DNA from 2 places in the Rhizobium leguminosarum genome. Region 2 is predicted to be linked to the other one. Evidence: predicted binding sites of a transcription regulator. Region 2 holds the regulator's gene; the other holds the start of a gene.

Region 1 (5,327 bases), 1.9 Mb from region 2:
TGGCGACATAAAGCTTGCCGGTGCCGAGATGCGCGATGAAGCCCTCCGGTCCGTCCATCGGCGTGGCGCCGACGAGATCGGCTGCGGCGCGCGTCGCCAGCACGACGTCGGCCTGGCTCTTGAAGCCAGCTTCCGCCGTCAGCGGCCCCTCGCCCGCAATGAGCGGGATCCAGGCCATCGTGCCGTTGCTTTCGAACTTTGCGACATCAAGCGTGCCGTGGTCGAGCAGATCCTTGTTGGCGGCGCGATCGTTCGGGTTCCAGGGATCGCGGGTGACGAAGCGGTAAATATATTCGAAGTCGTCGTCATCGCCCATGAAGACCACCACACGGCCGTCAGGGGCGACGCAACAGTGGGCCCCCTCATGCGTCATACGGCCGAGCGAGGTGCGCTTGACCGGCTTTGCCGTCGGATCGAACGGATCGATCTCGACGACCCAATCGAAACGCATCCATTCGTTCGGCTCTTCCTCGAATTTGAAGCGCGGCTCGACGCGGCTGACGGAATAGATGTCGTTCTCGTCTTCATCCCAGCCCTGACGCTCGACCAACTCCTGGTTCGGAAGTTTTTTGTAATCGCCGGCGAAGACGTCCATGGCGCCTTCCTCGCCCGAAAGCATCGTGCCCCAGGGAGTGATGCCGCCATTGCAGTTCGAGATCGTCCCGAAGACGATCGTGCCGGTCGGATCGGCTTTGGTCTTAAGACGATCGTCGCCGGCAGCCGGACCGGAGATGCCAATCTCGGTGCTCATATGGATGCGGCGATTGTATTTCCCGTCCTTGACGATCGCCCACCTGCCGTCCGTCTTCCTCACTTCGAAGATCGAGACGCCGAGCGCGGCCATGATGGCGCGAATCTGATGATCGGTAAGCTTCTCGCGGTAATCCTCGCTCGTCAGGCCGGGAAACATCAGGAAAGGCGTTGCATATTCATGGCTGACCACCATCAACCCGTGGTCGGAGCTCTTCTCGCCCCAGGGCAGCGGCAGAAACTGCGTGAAGTCGTTATTGTAGCCGAACTGACGCTCGGCAGCCTTACCGTCAAGCGCCGCAATGTCAAATTCCGGGCTGTCGGGGAAAAGTGCATCGCCCCAGCGCGCCAGGATCTGGCGCTCGTAGCCCTCCGGCCAGTGGTCGGCGGTATCGCGCACGCGCTTGAGTTCCGGAAACGTCAGGCTGGAGCCGGCAGCCTCGGCATGCGCGGTTCCGAGCGCCGGCGAAAGTGCCGCAGCGCCCATCGCCGCGAGAAAGCCCTTGAGCACGCTGCGGCGGCGAACGCCCTCTTCGAGAATGGCGGCCGTAACTTGGCGCGAATGCATGGCGCCGCGTGGGGCGCGCCCTTGTCTTCTGGCGGTCAGACATCAGTATCTCCGATCGAAATATCGTTTTATTTCAGTGAATTGATGAAATGCAATTGCGCCTTGCGAGCCATCGGTTTTTGTAACAAGCCGAGGCGAAGGATTGATGACGGGCGGCCTGCAGTGCCTGACCCCGGATATTTCCGGATCGAACCAAGCAAGTTGAGCCTCCCGTCAGGAGGGGCTCTGGGGACTTTTCCCGTTGACGCCTTGGGAAGCCCTGATAATTTGACCGGGCAGTAAAAATATGGGCGTGAAGCCCGGGAAAGGGCCGTCAGCGGCCAGGAGAACAGCATGTCCAATCGCCTCAATGCACCGAACGATCTTCGCGCCTTCTGGATGCCGTTTACGGCAAATCGCCAGTTCAAGAAGGAGCCGCGTTTGTTCGTCGGCGCCAAGGACATGTACTATACGACCCATGACGGTCGTCAGGTGCTGGACGGCACGGCTGGCCTCTGGTGCGTCAATGCCGGCCACTGCCGCCCGAAGATCACCGAGGCGATCCGCGAGCAGGCCGGCGAACTCGATTACGCGCCGGCCTTCCAGCTCGGCCATCCCAAGGCCTTCGAACTGGCGAACCGCCTGGTCGACATTGCCCCTGAAGGCCTGAACCACGTCCTCTACACCAACTCCGGCTCAGAATCCGTCGAGACCGCGCTCAAGGTGGCGCTCGCCTATCACCGTGTGAAGGGCAATGGATCACGCTTCCGCCTGATCGGCCGCGAGCGCGGCTATCACGGCGTCAACTTCGGCGGCATATCCGTCGGCGGCATCGTCACCAACCGCAAGATGTTCGGCACGCTTCTGACCGGCGTCGATCACATGCCGCACACCCACCAGCCCGGCAAGAACAACTTTACCCGCGGCGAGCCCGAGCATGGCGGCGACATCGCCACCGAGCTCGAGCGTATCGTCACCCTGCATGACGCCTCGACCGTCGCCGCCGTCATCGTCGAGCCGGTGGCGGGCTCCACCGGCGTCTTGATCCCACCGAAGGGCTACCTGCAGAAGCTGCGCGAGATTTGCACCAAACACGGTATCCTTCTGATCTTCGACGAAGTCATCACCGGCTTCGGCCGCCTCGGCGCCCCCTTTGCCGCGCAATATTACGACGTCAAGCCCGACATGATCACCGCCGCCAAGGGACTGACCAACGGCGTCATTCCGATGGGCGCCGTCTTCGTCACCTCCGAGATCCATGATGCCTTCATGAACGGCCCGGAGCACATGATCGAGTTCTTCCACGGCTATACCTATTCCGGCAACCCGATTGCCTCCGCCGCCGCACTCGCCACGCTCGACACCTACAAGGAAGAGGGCCTGCTGACACGCGCCGCCGAGCTTTCCGACTACTGGGCCGACGCGTTGCATTCGCTGAAGGACTGCCCCAATGTCATCGACATCAGGAACACCGGCCTGATCGGCGCCATCGAGCTCGACCCGATCGCCGGCGAGCCCACCAAGCGCGCCTTCACCGCTTTCCTGAAAGCCTATGAAAGCGGCCTGCTAATCCGCACCACCGGCGATATCATCGCGCTCTCCCCGCCGCTGATCATCGAGAAGCACCACATCGACGAGCTCTTCGGCAAGCTGCGGACGATCCTCCAGAACAACATTTGAGAAAGCTCTGAAGACTTCCGGCATCAGGGCCTACGGCGGATAATTCCTTAAATCGGATTCGATTTAAGGCACAAAATTATGCAGCAATTCAAAGTGTTACAGCGCCGCGCATCTGAATAGACGCGCGGCGCTGTAAATCCACGCAGGCCCTTTGTTGGGAAGACCGATAGGCCTCAAGTCACGGCGGCGACCGAAAGGCAGAGGGCGAATTTCTTCAGCAGCCGGCGATCGAATTGCCCTTCATTGCCAAGCATCCATTTCAGTGCTTGGCTCGCACTCCATGGCGCCTTGTACGGCCGCACGGAGGTCATGGCGTCATAGACGTCGCAAATCGCAGCAAGACGCGCATGGAAGCTGACCTGCGCTTCGGAAAGCCTGCGGGGGTAGCCCTTGCCGTCGATACGCTCATGATGGTTGAGGCAGACGTCGAGAACGATCTCCGGCATGCCTTCCTGGCGTGACAGGATTGCGTGCCCCTTTTCCGGATGATCGCGGATCATCTTGATCTCGTTCTCGTCCAGGCGCCCTTCCTTGTTGAGTATCTCGAGCGGAATTTCCAGCTTGCCGACGTCGTGCAGCAATCCTGCCGTGCCGAGCATCTGCACGGTCGTCTCGTCAAGTCCGAGATGACGGCCGAAAAGGATCATCAGCGCACTCACCGAAAGCGAATGCAGAAACGTCACTTCGTCCTTGGATTTCAGACGCGTAACGCTCAGAAAGACAGTGGGATTGTCATCCATCGACTTGGAGACCGAGGAAATCACCGGCGCCACCTGATCGAAGCTGATGCCATCACCATGCTGGAGCCGGCCGAAAACGCTTTCCAGGACCTGCACGGATTTCTGGATGGACTCGCGTGCCACCTTGGTGTCGATCTCGATATTGCCGCCTGGCAGACCGTCGATGTCGAGGCCTCTGCTGGTGTTGATGATAACACCTTCAATGCCGCTCTTGCGAAGCTTCAGGGCATCGACTTCACGGCGCAGCAGAAATCTTCGCTTGGACAGAAGAGGGTCCTGCCATGCACCCTCGATCGCCTCCACAAACATTCCGTGGCGCACCTGTCTGGCTTCGATACGCTTGAGCATCCAGATCTCTGTTCCTGAAATATCTCTCTGTTTATTATCGACCGTTCTTTTGCATCGCAGCAATATATGCACGAACAATGATTCTACTCTAATTGGTAGAATCAAGTGTTAACCTCGAAACCGAATTCGACTATTCAGAAAGACGAAGAGTTTCGCGAAATTCGGGAGGTTCATCGGCACCGCGCAGATGCGGGTAAAGCACCCTCCGGAAATCTGCAGACGGCGCCACGATCGACGATTTTGGATTATTTCGCGCCGGATCGGCTCGATTTTCGTTTCATTTTGTTATCAACTTGCGGAATCTCACCAAAATTCTTAAAAATCTTGCCGTTGCACCCATTCGAGCCAAATATGGCCGGAGGGCGCATCGATCGCGCCGATATCGATCGTCCTTGGCACGGCCTGGGGGCCGTTGAACGATCCGGAAAATCCGGCGCGGCACCTCATCGCGGGTCGAATGACCCCATCCAAGGAGACAGACAATGACCCTCAAGACATTGACGGTGACCCTCGTCGCGTCGCTCGCCTTTGCCCCGCTTGCCCATGCCGATATCACCATCGGCCTGATCGCGCCGCTGACCGGTCCTGTCGCCGCCTACGGCGACCAAGTGAAGAACGGCGCTCAGACAGCCGTCGACGAGATCAACAAGAAGGGCGGAATTCTTGGCGAGAAGGTCGTCCTCGAACTGGCCGACGATGCCGGCGAACCGAAACAGGGCGTTTCCGCCGCCAACAAGGTCGTCGGCGACGGCATCCGCTTCGTCGTCGGCCCGGTGACATCGGGCGTCGCCATTCCCGTTTCGGACGTGCTTGCTGAAAACGGCGTGCTGATGGTCACTCCGACCGCGACGGCCCCCGACTTGACCAAGCGCGGTCTGACCAACGTGCTGCGCACCTGCGGCCGCGACGATCAGCAGGCCGAAGTCGCCGCCAAATATGTGCTGAAGAATTTCAAGGACAAGCGCGTCGCCATCGTCAACGACAAGGGCGCCTACGGCAAGGGTCTCGCCGACGCCTTCAAGGCGACGCTGAACGCCGGCGGCATCACCGAAGTCATCAACGACGCGATCACGCCTGGTGACAAGGATTTCAGCGCGCTCACCACCCGCATCAAGTCCGAGAAGGTCGACGTGGTCTATTTCGGCGGCTACCACCCGGAAGGCGGCCTGCTGGCCCGCCAGCTGCATGACCTTGCCGCCAACGCGACGATCATCGGCGGCGACGGACTCTCCAACACCGAATTCTGGGCAATCGGCACGGAT
Region 2 (5,327 bases):
GTGACGGCGACGCCGGCGCCGAAATCGAGATATCGCTCGCCAGTTTCGGTGACCAGCCATACGCCCTCGCCTCGCTCGAACCGCAGCGGGGCACGAGAATAGGTGTCATAAAGCGGCGCGGCTTCAGCCATGGCGCGATCTCCATCAAAGTTGCCGGGCAATGACTCCGGCTAAGGAAACCAGGCCCGAAAAATCAAAAATGCCGCCTTGCGGCGGCGAGTGGCACTATTTCCTTTTCGCGCTGCAATGTCAACAAAACTGCGCCCTTAGCGTATGCAGCAAGGGTGTACAGCGGCATTTTCAGTCATCAACAGGCATTATTGCAGAAATGACACGCAGGGGCAGCAAGTTGGGGAAAACTACGAATTCGATTCATCCGGATTCATGCGACTCTTGTCACGGAGTCAGGCTCACACTAGGTTAAAGATCAATTACTAGACTGCATGCGGCGGAACTAGTCACCAAAATTGATCAAGCGTTTCTTGTTTCGGAGCTCCCGGGACAACGGTGAGGGATTCTGCCATCACCAACGCAAAAGGTGGAGACAGGGCATGAACTGGACAGACGAGCGGGTCGAGAAACTCAAGAAGCTTTGGGCCGAAGGACTGAGCGCCAGCCAGATCGCGGCACAACTTGGCGGGGTCAGCAGAAACGCGGTCATCGGCAAAGTGCACCGGCTGTGCCTTCCCGGCCGTGCCAAGGCCGGCGGCACCAACACTGCGGCGCGAACGCCGAAGCGCAACACATCGGCGCCGCGCGCACCGAACTACACCTCGCGGATCACGACCCGCACCGTCACCCGCCAGCAGGGCGCGACGATGCTGAAGGAAGAGATCGAGATCGAAACGATCGAGGAAATGGAATACGTGCCGAGAGGCAACGTGGTGGTGCCGATTTCGCGCCGCCTCGGCCTGACGGAACTGACCGAACGCACCTGCAAGTGGCCGGTCGGCGATCCGCTGAAGGACGACTTCCATTTCTGCGGCTGCGAGTCCCCCGACAATTCGCCTTATTGCGGCTATCACCAGAAGCTCGCCTACCAGCCGGTGAATGAACGCCGCCGGGCAGCGGCGCGGGCCAGCTGAACGCGGGCAACCATCGTTAGAATGCAGAAAACGGGCCGAGTGGCCCGTTTTTTTATGCGAGTGGATGTGAGCTCAGGTTCCTCCGTCATGCTCGGCCTTGTGCCGAGCATCTGATCACCTCAATTGCTTTGACGGAAAAACTTTATTTTCAAATACTTAACTTGGCGTGTGCAGATCCTCGGCACAAAGCCGAGGATGACGTCGCAGGTTTTGCCAGGGATTTGTCAGCAGGCTCATATGGAAGCCCTCAGGCTTCCATCGAATAACCGGCGCCGCGGACGGTGCGGATGACGTCCTGCATGTTGGAGAAATTCAGCGCCTTGCGCAGGCGGCCGACATGGACGTCGACGGTGCGCTCGTCAACATAGATATCGTGGCCCCAGACGCCATCGAGAAGCTGCGAGCGGGAGAAGACCCGGCCCGGCGACGACATCAGGAATTCCAGCAGGCGGAATTCGGTGGGGCCGAGGCGGACTTCGCGGCTCTTGCGATGGACGCGATGGGTTTCGCGGTCAAGCTCGATATCGCCGCATTTCAGCACCGTCGACAGCACCTCGGGACGGGCGCGGCGCAGCATCGCCTTGACGCGGGCAACGAGCTCGGGGGTCGAGAAGGGCTTGACGACATAATCGTCGGCGCCCGTCGACAATCCGCGGACGCGCTCGCTCTCCTCGCCGCGCGCCGTCAGCATGATGATCGGCAGTCGCTCGGTTTCCGGCCGCATGCGCAGGCGCCGGCAGAGCTCGATGCCGGAGACCCCCGGCAGCATCCAATCGAGGATGAGAAGATCGGGCGTGCGCTCCTGAAGCCTCATTTCGGCTTCGTCGCCACGAAGGATGGTATCGACCTCGAAGCCTTCCGCTTCGAGATTGTAGCGAAGAAGCACGCTGAGGGCTTCCTCGTCTTCAACAACTGCAACTCTCGGGATCATGCGTGTCGGTCTCCTCGCGCATCATCCTTAAATCAGGGGTGATTTAAGCAATTCATCCTGCGCAAATTCAGAAATTGGCTGCGACCTCTTTGCGCGCCCCGGACGGGCGCGCACGCAACTAACTATGCGGGCGGTTATTCCGTGACCGCGCCGACGGTGTTGGCGCTGTCGTCCTTCGGACGATCGCCTTCCGGCTGTGCGCCTGTCGTCATGTAAAAGATCGTCTCGGCGATGTTGGTGGCATGGTCGCCGATGCGCTCGATGTTCTTGGCGCAGAAGAGAAGATGCGTGCAGCTGGTGATGTTGCGCGGATCTTCCATCATGTAGGTCAGGAGTTCGCGAAACAGCGAGGTGTACATCGCGTCGATCTCGTTGTCGCGTTCACGGATCGCATTCGCCTTGTCGGCTGAACGATTGGTGTAGACATCGAGCACTTCCTTGAGCTGGACGAGCGCCAGCTCGGACAGATGCTCGAGGCCGCGGGCGAGCTTACGGGGAACGCCGGTGCTTTGGACGGCGATGACGCGCTTGGCGGTGTTTTTGCCGAGGTCGCCGACGCGTTCGAGATCGGCGGCGATGCGGATCGAACCCATGATTTCACGCAGGTCCGAGGCCATCGGCTGACGGCGGGCGATGGTGACGATCGCCTTGTCGCCGATTTCGCGTTCGGCGTGATCGAGGATCACATCGTCGGAGATGACCTTCTGCGCCAGCGCGGTATCGCCGTTGACGAGGGCGCGGACGGCTTCGCTGACCATCTGCTCGGCCAGGCCGCCCATTTCGGAAATCCGCCTGGACAGGAACTTCAGATCATCATCGTAGGCAGAAAAAATATGTGTCGATGCCATGGGGCTTTATCCTCGAATAACGGGAAGGCTTGGTGTCGCCAAAATCAACCGAAGCGACCCATGATGTAGTCCTGGGTGCGCGGATCGTCGGGATTGGTGAACATCTTGTCGGTGTCGTTCTCCTCGACGAGATTGCCGAGGTGGAACATGGCGGTGCGCTGCGAGACACGCGCGGCCTGCTGCATGGAGTGGGTGACGATGACGATCGTGTAGTTCTCGCGCAGCTCGTGGATCAGTTCCTCGACCTTGGCGGTGGCGATCGGATCGAGCGCCGAGCAGGGCTCGTCCATCAGGATGACTTCAGGGCTGACGGCGACGGCACGCGCAATGCAGAGGCGCTGTTGCTGGCCGCCGGACAGGCCGGTGCCGGATTCATGCACGCGGTCCTTGACCTCGTTCCAGAGGCCGGCGCGCTGCAGGCTGGTTTCGACGATCTGGTCGAGGTCGGCCTTCGACTTGGCAAGGCCATGGATGCGCGGGCCGTAGGAGACGTTTTCATAGATCGTCTTCGGGAACGGGTTCGGCTTCTGGAAGACCATGCCGACGCGGGCGCGAAGTTCGACGACGTCAATATCGGGATCATAGACATCGTCGGTATCAAGCGTGATCTTGCCGGTGACGCGGCAGCCGTCGATCGTATCGTTCATGCGGTTGAGGCACCGCAGAAAGGTCGACTTACCGCAGCCGGACGGGCCGATCAGGGCGGTTACGGTGTTTTCGCGGACGTTCAGGTTCACATCGAAAAGCGCGCGCTTTTCGCCGTAGTAAACCGAGACATCCTTTCCGATCATCTTATAAGGGACGTTGCTCATCTTCTGATCCAGCGCCTTTTCAACTGCAGCTTCCGTCAACATGTTCATGATGTGTAACTCCGTTTACCAGCGGCGCTCGAAGCGACGACGCAAGAGGATGGCGCCCATGTTCATGACGATCAGGAACAGGAGCAGGACGATGATGGCACCCGAAGTACGCTCAACGAAGGCACGTTCTGCCTCGTTGGCCCACATATAGACCTGTACGGGCAGAGCCGTCGAGGGATCGAGCGGTGTCGTCGGCGCGTTGGCGACGAAGGCGACCATGCCGATCAGCAGCAGCGGCGCGGTTTCGCCGAGCGCGTGCGCCAGGCCGATGATCGTGCCGGTCAGGATGCCCGGCATGGCGAGCGGCAGCACATGGTGGAACACCATCTGCATCTTCGAAGCGCCAAGGCCGAGCGCTGCGGCGCGGATCGACGGCGGCACGGCGCGCAGTGCCGCACGCGTCGCGATGATGATCGTCGGCAGGGTCATCAGCGTCAGCACCAGGCCGCCGACCAGCGAGGCCGAGCGCGGCAGGCCGATGAAGTTGATGAAGACGGAAAGACCGAGCAGACCGTAGACGATCGAAGGCACCGCGGCGAGGTTGTTGATGTTGACCTCGATCAGGTCCGTCAGCTTGTTCTTCGGCGCAAACTCCTCGAGATAGATCGAGGCGGCGACGCCGATCGGCAGAGCGAGCACGAGCACGATCAGCATCAGGTAGAGCGAGCCGATCAGGGCGACGCCAAGGCCTGCGGCCTCCGGACGGCTGGAATTGCCATTGACGAAAAGGCCGGTGTTGAACTGCTTGTGGAGAGCGCCGCTCGCCTTCAGTTCGTTCATCCAGCCGACCTGCTTGTCGTTGACCTTGCGGTTCTTCTCATCGACCGAGAGGTCGATCTGGGCCTTGTTGGCGCTGTCGACATTGGCGTCGGCGAGCACCGTGACATTGACCGTCTTGCCGATGATCGACGGATCGGCGATCACCATATCGCGCAGCTGGATCGGCGCGCTTTTCGACAGCATGGCGGATGCATCGCGCACGTCGGGACGGCTCGAGGCATTGATGTTCAGCTGCTTGACGATCGCGTCACGCAGGAGAACCGGATAGTTGGCGGCGATCAGCACCGAAGGGTCGGTCGCGCGCTTATTGTCGGGGTCGATCGTCTTCTCGACGAATTCGATCGGCAGGGTGATCGCCGTCTGCTGGAAGGCGGTATAACCTTTGCCGATCACCGTCCACAGCAGGATGAAGAGGAAGACGAGACCGAAGGTGATGGCGGCGATGCCATAGGCCTGGAACCGGCGCTCGGCGGCATAGCGGCGCTTGATGCCGATATCGCGGCGCGCGGGCGCCTTGGAAACGGTGACGCCTGATGTGGGAGAAACAATATCCGTCATTCGTACTGCTCCCGGTATTTGCGCACGATGTAGAGCGCGTAGATATTGAGGCAAAGCGTGATGCAGAACAGGGTGATGCCAAGGGCAAAGGCAACCAGCGTCTGCGGAGAGGTGAACTCAAGGTCGCCGGTCAGCTGGTTGACGATCTTGACCGTCACCGTCGTCATCGGCTCGAAGGGGTTGATCTGGATGCGGGCTGCCACACCGGCGGCCAGCACGACGATCATGGTTTCGCCGACGGCGCGCGAGGCAGTCATCAGCAATG

What was found. Region 2 encodes PhoB, which activates phosphate uptake and scavenging genes when phosphate is short. Its sites were predicted from a motif close to TGTCATNNANCTGTCAT; they were not measured.
Region 1: a site for PhoB is predicted at 1,453-1,469, ahead of BA011_RS13670 (PhoX family protein). Genes of this name have one in related genera too.

What each region holds. Positions count from the first base shown of each region.
Region 1 covers NZ_CP016286.1:2,733,379-2,738,705, forward strand. The annotation lists gene BA011_RS13670 (PhoX family protein) at 1-1,318, opposite strand, end outside; gene BA011_RS13675 (aspartate aminotransferase family protein) at 1,652-2,977, shown strand; gene BA011_RS13680 (HD-GYP domain-containing protein) at 3,151-4,065, opposite strand; gene BA011_RS44295 (hypothetical protein) at 4,171-4,551, shown strand; gene BA011_RS13685 (branched-chain amino acid ABC transporter substrate-binding protein) at 4,548-5,327, shown strand, end outside.
Region 2 covers NZ_CP016286.1:4,630,464-4,635,790, reverse strand. The annotation lists gene BA011_RS22555 (aspartate aminotransferase family protein) at 1-131, opposite strand, end outside; gene BA011_RS22550 (GcrA family cell cycle regulator) at 552-1,085, shown strand; gene phoB (phosphate regulon transcriptional regulator PhoB) at 1,333-2,016, opposite strand; gene phoU (phosphate signaling complex protein PhoU) at 2,151-2,864, opposite strand; gene pstB (phosphate ABC transporter ATP-binding protein PstB) at 2,909-3,724, opposite strand; gene pstA (phosphate ABC transporter permease PstA) at 3,740-5,062, opposite strand; gene pstC (phosphate ABC transporter permease subunit PstC) at 5,059-5,327, opposite strand, start outside.